DNA from 3 places in the Alteromonas sp. ABH2_165 genome. Region 2 is predicted to be linked to each of the others. Evidence: predicted binding sites of a transcription regulator. Region 2 holds the regulator's gene; each other region holds the start of a gene.
The links. The regulator ArgR, encoded in region 2, controls arginine synthesis, uptake and breakdown. The targets are predictions, from matches to a motif close to ANTGAATANNTATTCANT.
Positions count from the first base shown of each region.

Region 1: the regulator ArgR is predicted to act here: its motif matches at 891-908, upstream of gltB (glutamate synthase large subunit).
Region 3: the regulator ArgR is predicted to act here: its motif matches at 1,057-1,074, upstream of ACXAFQ_RS12185 (aspartate aminotransferase family protein).

Region 1 covers NZ_JBSWWF010000004.1:198,953-201,232, reverse strand. The annotation lists gene arcB (aerobic respiration two-component sensor histidine kinase ArcB) at 1-343, opposite strand, end outside; gene gltB (glutamate synthase large subunit) at 1,077-2,280, shown strand, end outside.
Region 2 covers NZ_JBSWWF010000005.1:113,828-116,107, reverse strand. The annotation lists gene ACXAFQ_RS11220 (efflux RND transporter periplasmic adaptor subunit) at 1-620, opposite strand, end outside; gene argR (transcriptional regulator ArgR) at 863-1,327, opposite strand; gene mdh (malate dehydrogenase) at 1,553-2,280, shown strand, end outside.
Region 3 covers NZ_JBSWWF010000005.1:329,617-331,896, reverse strand. The annotation lists gene ACXAFQ_RS12185 (aspartate aminotransferase family protein) at 1-879, opposite strand, end outside; gene ACXAFQ_RS12180 (HDOD domain-containing protein) at 1,245-2,280, opposite strand, start outside.

The sequences.
Region 1 (2,280 bases), on a different contig from region 2:
TGTTGCTTTGCAACTCTCGATTCAGAAACACATCTTCTTCGCGTAGACGCTCAAGTTGGCTAACCACTTCTTTCAGATTAACCCGAGACGTTTCTAACTGTTTTACCAGCTCACTAAGAAAGTAAAGCACCCAAGGGGCGGACATCATGGTCAGCACTACTGCGATAATAAAATCGTCAGGCTGAACCTCGTTCCCCATCGCCACACGGATCACGTATGAACCGCCCAACGTGAATACCAGCGTAACCACAACAAAAAGCATGCTGAGCTTCAGCGTGCCAAAACGTTTGATGAATTGAGCGAACTTTATCGCCCAGGAATCATTTGGTGAGTCTTGATGCATAGCAACCGTACTACAAATAACTAAAACTATAACCTGAAGCACTTATATCACTTTCAGCAGGTAAAACCCACAGGTGTCATAATTATGAGTGCATAATTGTGCGTTGCACTTTCTGTTAGCCAATAAATAATCATCGAAGGACACATCTATATAAAGGAAGCAACTTGAGGACATTCGTCGGCTGACTTTGCGTAACGCTCGTCAGGCGCGTATATTAAATAAACAAATACAACTTTTGTGCGGAAGCCTCAGAAATCCGTCAAAACGATATTCATTCAGCCACACCGGATAAAATCATATAATTAACCACATTAACTGAATGAATATTCAATTTTAAAGCTGTAGACAGGGTTAAACTTTAGTATAAACGTACTAAAGCGGTAGATTTTTGAGCGCCGAGCTCAAAATTCAAACAGGCCAATTAAAACCGTAAGCAACTGATAAAAAACAGCTTTATTAAATAAAAGTAAAATTGATGCCGTCATGTCATTTTTATCATTTGATTTTATATTCTAATGTATGTATTTTGTACGGCCCGCTAAGCAATAGTGCATAAAAATGCGGATAACGACTGGCGTCCTACTAATAATAATTAACGACATAAACAGACGCTTGGAGTATGGTTTATTCCTGCTCTGATTTAACGTCTACACGATATTGTTGAGATGCGTGCCCTTCTCGGGTGACGATCCGACACATGCCTTGTCCAGTCGAAGGTTGAAGGAGTTTTAAGATGAGTTTATATAATCCCAATGATTCCCGGGATAACTGTGGCTTTGGTCTTATTGCCCACACTCACGGGGAAGCCAGCCATGAACTGGTGACGACTGCTATCCAGGGCCTGGACAGAATGCAGCACCGTGGTGGTATTGCCGCTGATGGTGTTACCGGTGACGGCTGTGGATTGCTGCTACAAAAGCCAGATGCCTTTTTTAAGGCCATTGCCGATGAGAACGGCTGGAAGCTGAGTAAGAAATATGCAGTAGGCATGATCTTTCTGAGTCAGGATGACGAGCTGGCACAAGCTGCCAGAGAAGTACTCAACGAGGAACTGGAAAAAGAAACCCTGACCGTTGTTGGCTGGCGTAAAGTGCCGGTAAATCACGATATTCTGGGTGAACTGGCATTAACCGGTGTACCACAAATCGAACAGGTTTTCGTGAACGCCCCTGCGGGATGGCGTAAACGCGACGTAGAGCGTCGTCTGTTTATGGTTCGCCGCCGTGCCGAAAAACGTCTTGAAGAAGACAAAGATTTCTATGTTGCCTGTCTGTCAGGATTGGTAACGATTTATAAAGGCCTGGTTATGCCTAAAGATCTGCCTGCCTTCTATGCAGATCTCGCCGATGAGCGCTTAAAAAGTGCTATCTGTGTTTTCCACCAGCGCTTTTCTACCAATACGCTGCCTAAGTGGCCTCTGGCTCAGCCTTTCCGCTTCCTGGCACATAACGGTGAAATTAATACCATTAAAGGTAACCGCGACTGGGCGATGGCCCGTACCGGTAAATTTTCTACGCCGTTAATTCCTGATCTGAAAGACGCCGCGCCTTATGTTAATACAGAAGGTTCTGACTCGTCTTCACTGGATAACATGCTGGAACTGTTCCTGGCCGGTGGTATGGATTTATTCCGTGCTATGCGCCTGCTGGTTCCGCCTGCGTATCAGAACAACCAGACCATGGATGAGAACCTGCGTGCATTCTACGAATTCAACTCCATGCACATGGAGCCGTGGGATGGCCCTGCCGGTATCGTACTCACCAATGGTCGTCACGTTGCCTGTAACCTCGACCGTAATGGTCTGCGTCCGGCGCGTTATGTGATCACCAAAAATGGCTTCATTACCCTGGCATCCGAAGTGGGTATCTGGGATTACAGTGAAGCTGATGTGGTAGAAAAAGGCCGTGTAGGCCCGGGCGAAATGCTTGCGGTGGACA
Region 2 (2,280 bases):
ATCGGGTCGAGCTTGCGAATGGTGGTTAACGCCGTGTCCTGCCCCTGAGTCAGTAATGCGCCTTCGGTCACATTAGAAATGCCCGTACGGCCACTGATGGGGGCAGTGATACGGGTGAAAGCAAGATTAACGTTGGCAGAATCCAGCGCTGCCTGGGCTTTCGCCAGTGAGGCCTGCGCGACCAGATAGTCCGCATGGGCGTTATCGGCATCCTGTTGGGAAATGCCTTCTATTTTTAATAAGTTCTGGTAGCGCTCATCAATAAGCCGGGTTGACTCCACAGACGCTTTGGCGCTTACCAAGTCTGCTTTTGCTTCGTTCACGCTGGCGCGATAGGTCGAATCGTCAATCTGATAGAGTAGTTGTCCTTTTTCTACAAAACTGCCTTCTTCAAACAAACGCTGTTCGAGTACTCCGCCCACCTGTGGCCTAATCTGAGCGGTTTGTTGTGCAACAACCCGACCTTGCAGCGTGCGGGTAATTGGGAATGTTTGTGCGGCTATCGTAATTGCGCTAACGGCGGTGGCGCGGGGCGCAGAACGTTGACTTTGTGTGGTGTCACTACAAGCTGAAAGGGTAAGCAAGCTGGTTATAACACAGAGTGTTGCGGCGATTTTCATGGCAGGTTCCTTGTCTAAATCCGGGACCGACGACATCTTGGGGTTTCGTCAGTCTGATGGAGCCGAGTGTATCGACAAGGTGGGTTAAGGCTGGGTTAACGTCGGTTTTGCAGCAGATAAAATGTCAAAAAAATAGGATGAATCTAATAAATGCCTAGCGTCTTCACGAATAAGAAGTAGTGGGCAACAAAAAAGCACCGGAGATGGTGCTTTTTGTCATTACGCTAACGTAGTGAAGCTCATCAAACGTTATCGAACAGGTTTTCTACTCGCTGTCTGAGATCTTCAATTTGGGTAACATCGGCTGGCGCGATGAAAATGGTGTCGTCACCAGCAATGGTGCCCAGCACGCCGTCTTTCTGGCTGAGTGAGTCCAGCAGTCTTGCGATAAGCTGAGCCGCTCCCGGGCTGGTTCGAATGATGACCATCACGTTATTGTGTACAATATCGAGCACGAGCTGTTTTAGCGGGCTTTTCGCTGTAGGCATGCCAAGTTCGGGTGGTAAACAATACACCATATCACCACGGGCATTTCGCGTTCTTACCGCGCCAAACTTACTCAGCATACGTGACACTTTCGATTGGCTGATGTTATCAAAACCCTGTGATTTCAGGGCTTCAACGATTTCTCCTTGAGAGCCGAAACTTTCGTCTTTGAGAATTTCTTTGAAGGCTTTGATCATCTTTTCTTGTTTTATATTAGCCATATTTACCTGTCATATTTGGTGTTTAAGGGTACAAACCGCTATTATTGTGCCGTAGTCTTTCCATTTAAGCAATATTTGTGCATATTCATTCAAAATCATGCATAATCTTGCCGCTTATACCCAATATGCATGCATAAGACCATTGGGTGATTGAGTTTTTACGCGCGTTGATTTACTGTGACGCTCCGTTTTTTTGACGAGTAACTATTCCATAGGAGAAATGGTATGAAAGTAGCCGTGTTAGGTGCTGCCGGTGGTATTGGTCAAGCGCTGTCATTGTTGTTGAAAACACAATTGCCAGCAGGTTCTGAATTAGCGTTATATGACGTTGCGCCAGTTGTTCCTGGTGTTGCTGTTGACCTGAGCCACATCCCCACCGCGGTGAAAGTTACCGGTCATGGTAAAGATGATCTGGGCGATGCGCTTAGCGGTTGTGACGTTGTTCTTATTCCAGCTGGTGTTCCTCGTAAGCCTGGTATGGACCGTTCTGACCTGTTCAACATTAATGCTGGTATCGTTAAGAACCTGATCGAAGGCGTTGCTGATCACTGTCCTTCTGCTTGTGTTGGTATTATTACTAACCCAGTAAACACCACTGTTGCTATCGCTGCTGAAACGCTGAAAGCAAAAGGCGTTTACGACAAGAACAAACTGTTCGGTGTTACTACTCTGGACGTGATCCGTGCAGAAACTTTTGTTGCTGAACTGAAAGGCCTGGACGTATCAAGCGTACACGTTCCTGTAATCGGTGGTCACTCTGGTACTACTATCCTGCCTCTGCTGAGCCAGGTTGAAGGTGTTTCTTTCACTGATGAAGAAGTTGCTAGCCTGACTACTCGTATCCAGAATGCGGGTACTGAGGTTGTTGAAGCCAAAGCTGGCGGCGGTTCTGCGACTCTGTCTATGGGTCAGGCTGCAGCACGCTTCTGTCTGTCTCTGGTTGCTGCTATGCA
Region 3 (2,280 bases), 220 kb from region 2:
TGCGGCTTCTGCAACAGCACAGGCCAGCGGGTTACCGCCATAGGTACTTCCGTGAGTACCGGCTTTCAAATGCGCAGCAATTTCAGCCGTTGTCAGCATAGCGCCAATAGGGAAGCCGCCACCTAGCGATTTCGCCGTAGTGAGAATATCAGGGGTTACATTCAGACCCATGTAAGCGTAAAGCTGACCTGTACGGCCTACACCCGACTGTACTTCGTCAAAAATCAGCAGTGCATTGTGCTTGTCACACAATTCACGTACGCCTTTAACGAAGTCTGCATCAGGAGAGATGATGCCGCCTTCGCCCTGTAATGGCTCCATCATCACTGCACAGGTTTTTTCAGAAATCAGTTTTTCAAACGCTTCCAGATCGTTGTAGTCACAGTGCAGAACCGCGCCTGGCTTAGGACCAAATCCATCCGAATACGCTGCCTGACCACCAACTGTTACGGTAAAGAACGTACGGCCGTGGAAGCCTTGGTTAAACGCAATGATTTCGTTCTTATCTTCACCAAATTTTTCCAACGCATAACGGCGAGCCAGTTTCAGTGCCGCTTCGTTAGATTCGGCGCCTGAGTTCGCGAAATAAACGCGCTCTGCAAATGTAGCGTCGGTAAGTTTCTTCGCCAAACGTAATGCGGGTTCGTTAGTGAAAACGTTAGACAAGTGCCAGAGTTTGTTGCCCTGTTCTGTTAATGCACCGACAAGAGCAGGGTGACAGTGGCCCAGTACATTTACCGCAATTCCGCCTGCGAAATCGATGTATTCATTGCCTTCCTGATCCCACACGCGGGAGCCTTCACCACGTACCGGCACCATGTTGGCTGGGTTGTAGTTAGGGACCATGACCTCGTCGAAGGTTGCGCGAGTTACGTTCATTACAGTTACCTCTTTTATCGGGCATCCGCGGTGCAAACAAGCTTGTATGCGAATCAGTTCTGGATGCGAAAAGTACGAATTAGCTTATCAGTATGCCACTAATAAGACGCTTTGTAACCTCGGCGGGTTCCGCTCAAGGCCTTATTTTTAGAGGGGTTTAGCTCATTTTGCATAAAAAGTGCATAAGCATGCAGAGGCTAAGCAGAAAGAGATGCAATTTGTTAACAAGCTAACAGAAACCGGCCGTGGTGAGCTTAGTATAGGTTGTGGATACGCACTGGCTTGAATGAATATCCACTAAAAAACTTTATATGCTGGAACGCTTTTGTCTAAAAAGTGCGCAGATTTGGACTAAAAAGGCACTATCAAATCTTATCATCATCGATGAGAGGAAGCTGGAACAGCTCAGTCACCTTCAAAACATCTCGTTCGCTGCGAACAAAACCTGTTTTGTGCAGTGCCAGCGGAATTTCACTTTTCTCAAGGAATTTGCCCTGATGTAACATGCGGATAGAGGCGTAAGCCTGGGCTTTTTTCAGCAGTTCAGTCACGTCATGTGGGTGTTTATCTTGTTCGGCAATTTCAGTAAATGGCAGTGCGATTCGTAATCGCTTAAAACCCATGGCTGTGGTGAGCTTAGCCGTTAATGCTGGGGCGAGTTCTTCTTGCATTGCAATAAGATAATTGGCCGACGGTTGCGCCTTCTGCATCGCGGTGTGCAGTGGTGCGTTTCTGGCGATTTCAGCTTCTCTGAGCAGTGAAAGTTTTGCCTGCTCAAAGGCTTTGAAATAAAGCCGAGCAATAGTGCTGCGCCCGAGTTGGGAAAAGATACCGATGGTAAAAGCTTCGTGCGGCGACACGCCGTAATCGTCAGCTAACGCCCGCATGGATAAACCAATGGCTTCGCCATACTTTAAAAGCCGGGTTTTAATTTCCGGGTAAGGATCGGTGATTTTAGGCAGTGCTCGTTTTAGTACCGATACCGGTATCAACAATCTGAGGTTTTCAATGCCGATAAAACTCAATGCGGTGCGCATGGTTTCCACAGGAATGATTTTTCCTCGGGAATCCTTACGTCTGAATTTAGGCGTGTTAACGATAGCCATTAAGTCATCGTAAAGCCAAGGTAATGCACTGGCGTGTGACTCGATACGGGTTATGGATGTTGCGCGAACCGAGAGCACATCCAGCAAAGGTGCCACATCTTCACTTAAACCGAGAACCGATGAGAGTACAGTTTCTGCGTCTTCAATTTCGCCGCGAATAAGATCAAAAACGTGCTGGTGTACTTCTGCATTTACGCGGTCAATAAGGCTGGCTTCGGTTTTTTGCTGTAGTTGCTTATTCTCAATGGCAACTTTTTCAACATGCAGTAGCTGTCGTCTGGCATCACCCTGTTCC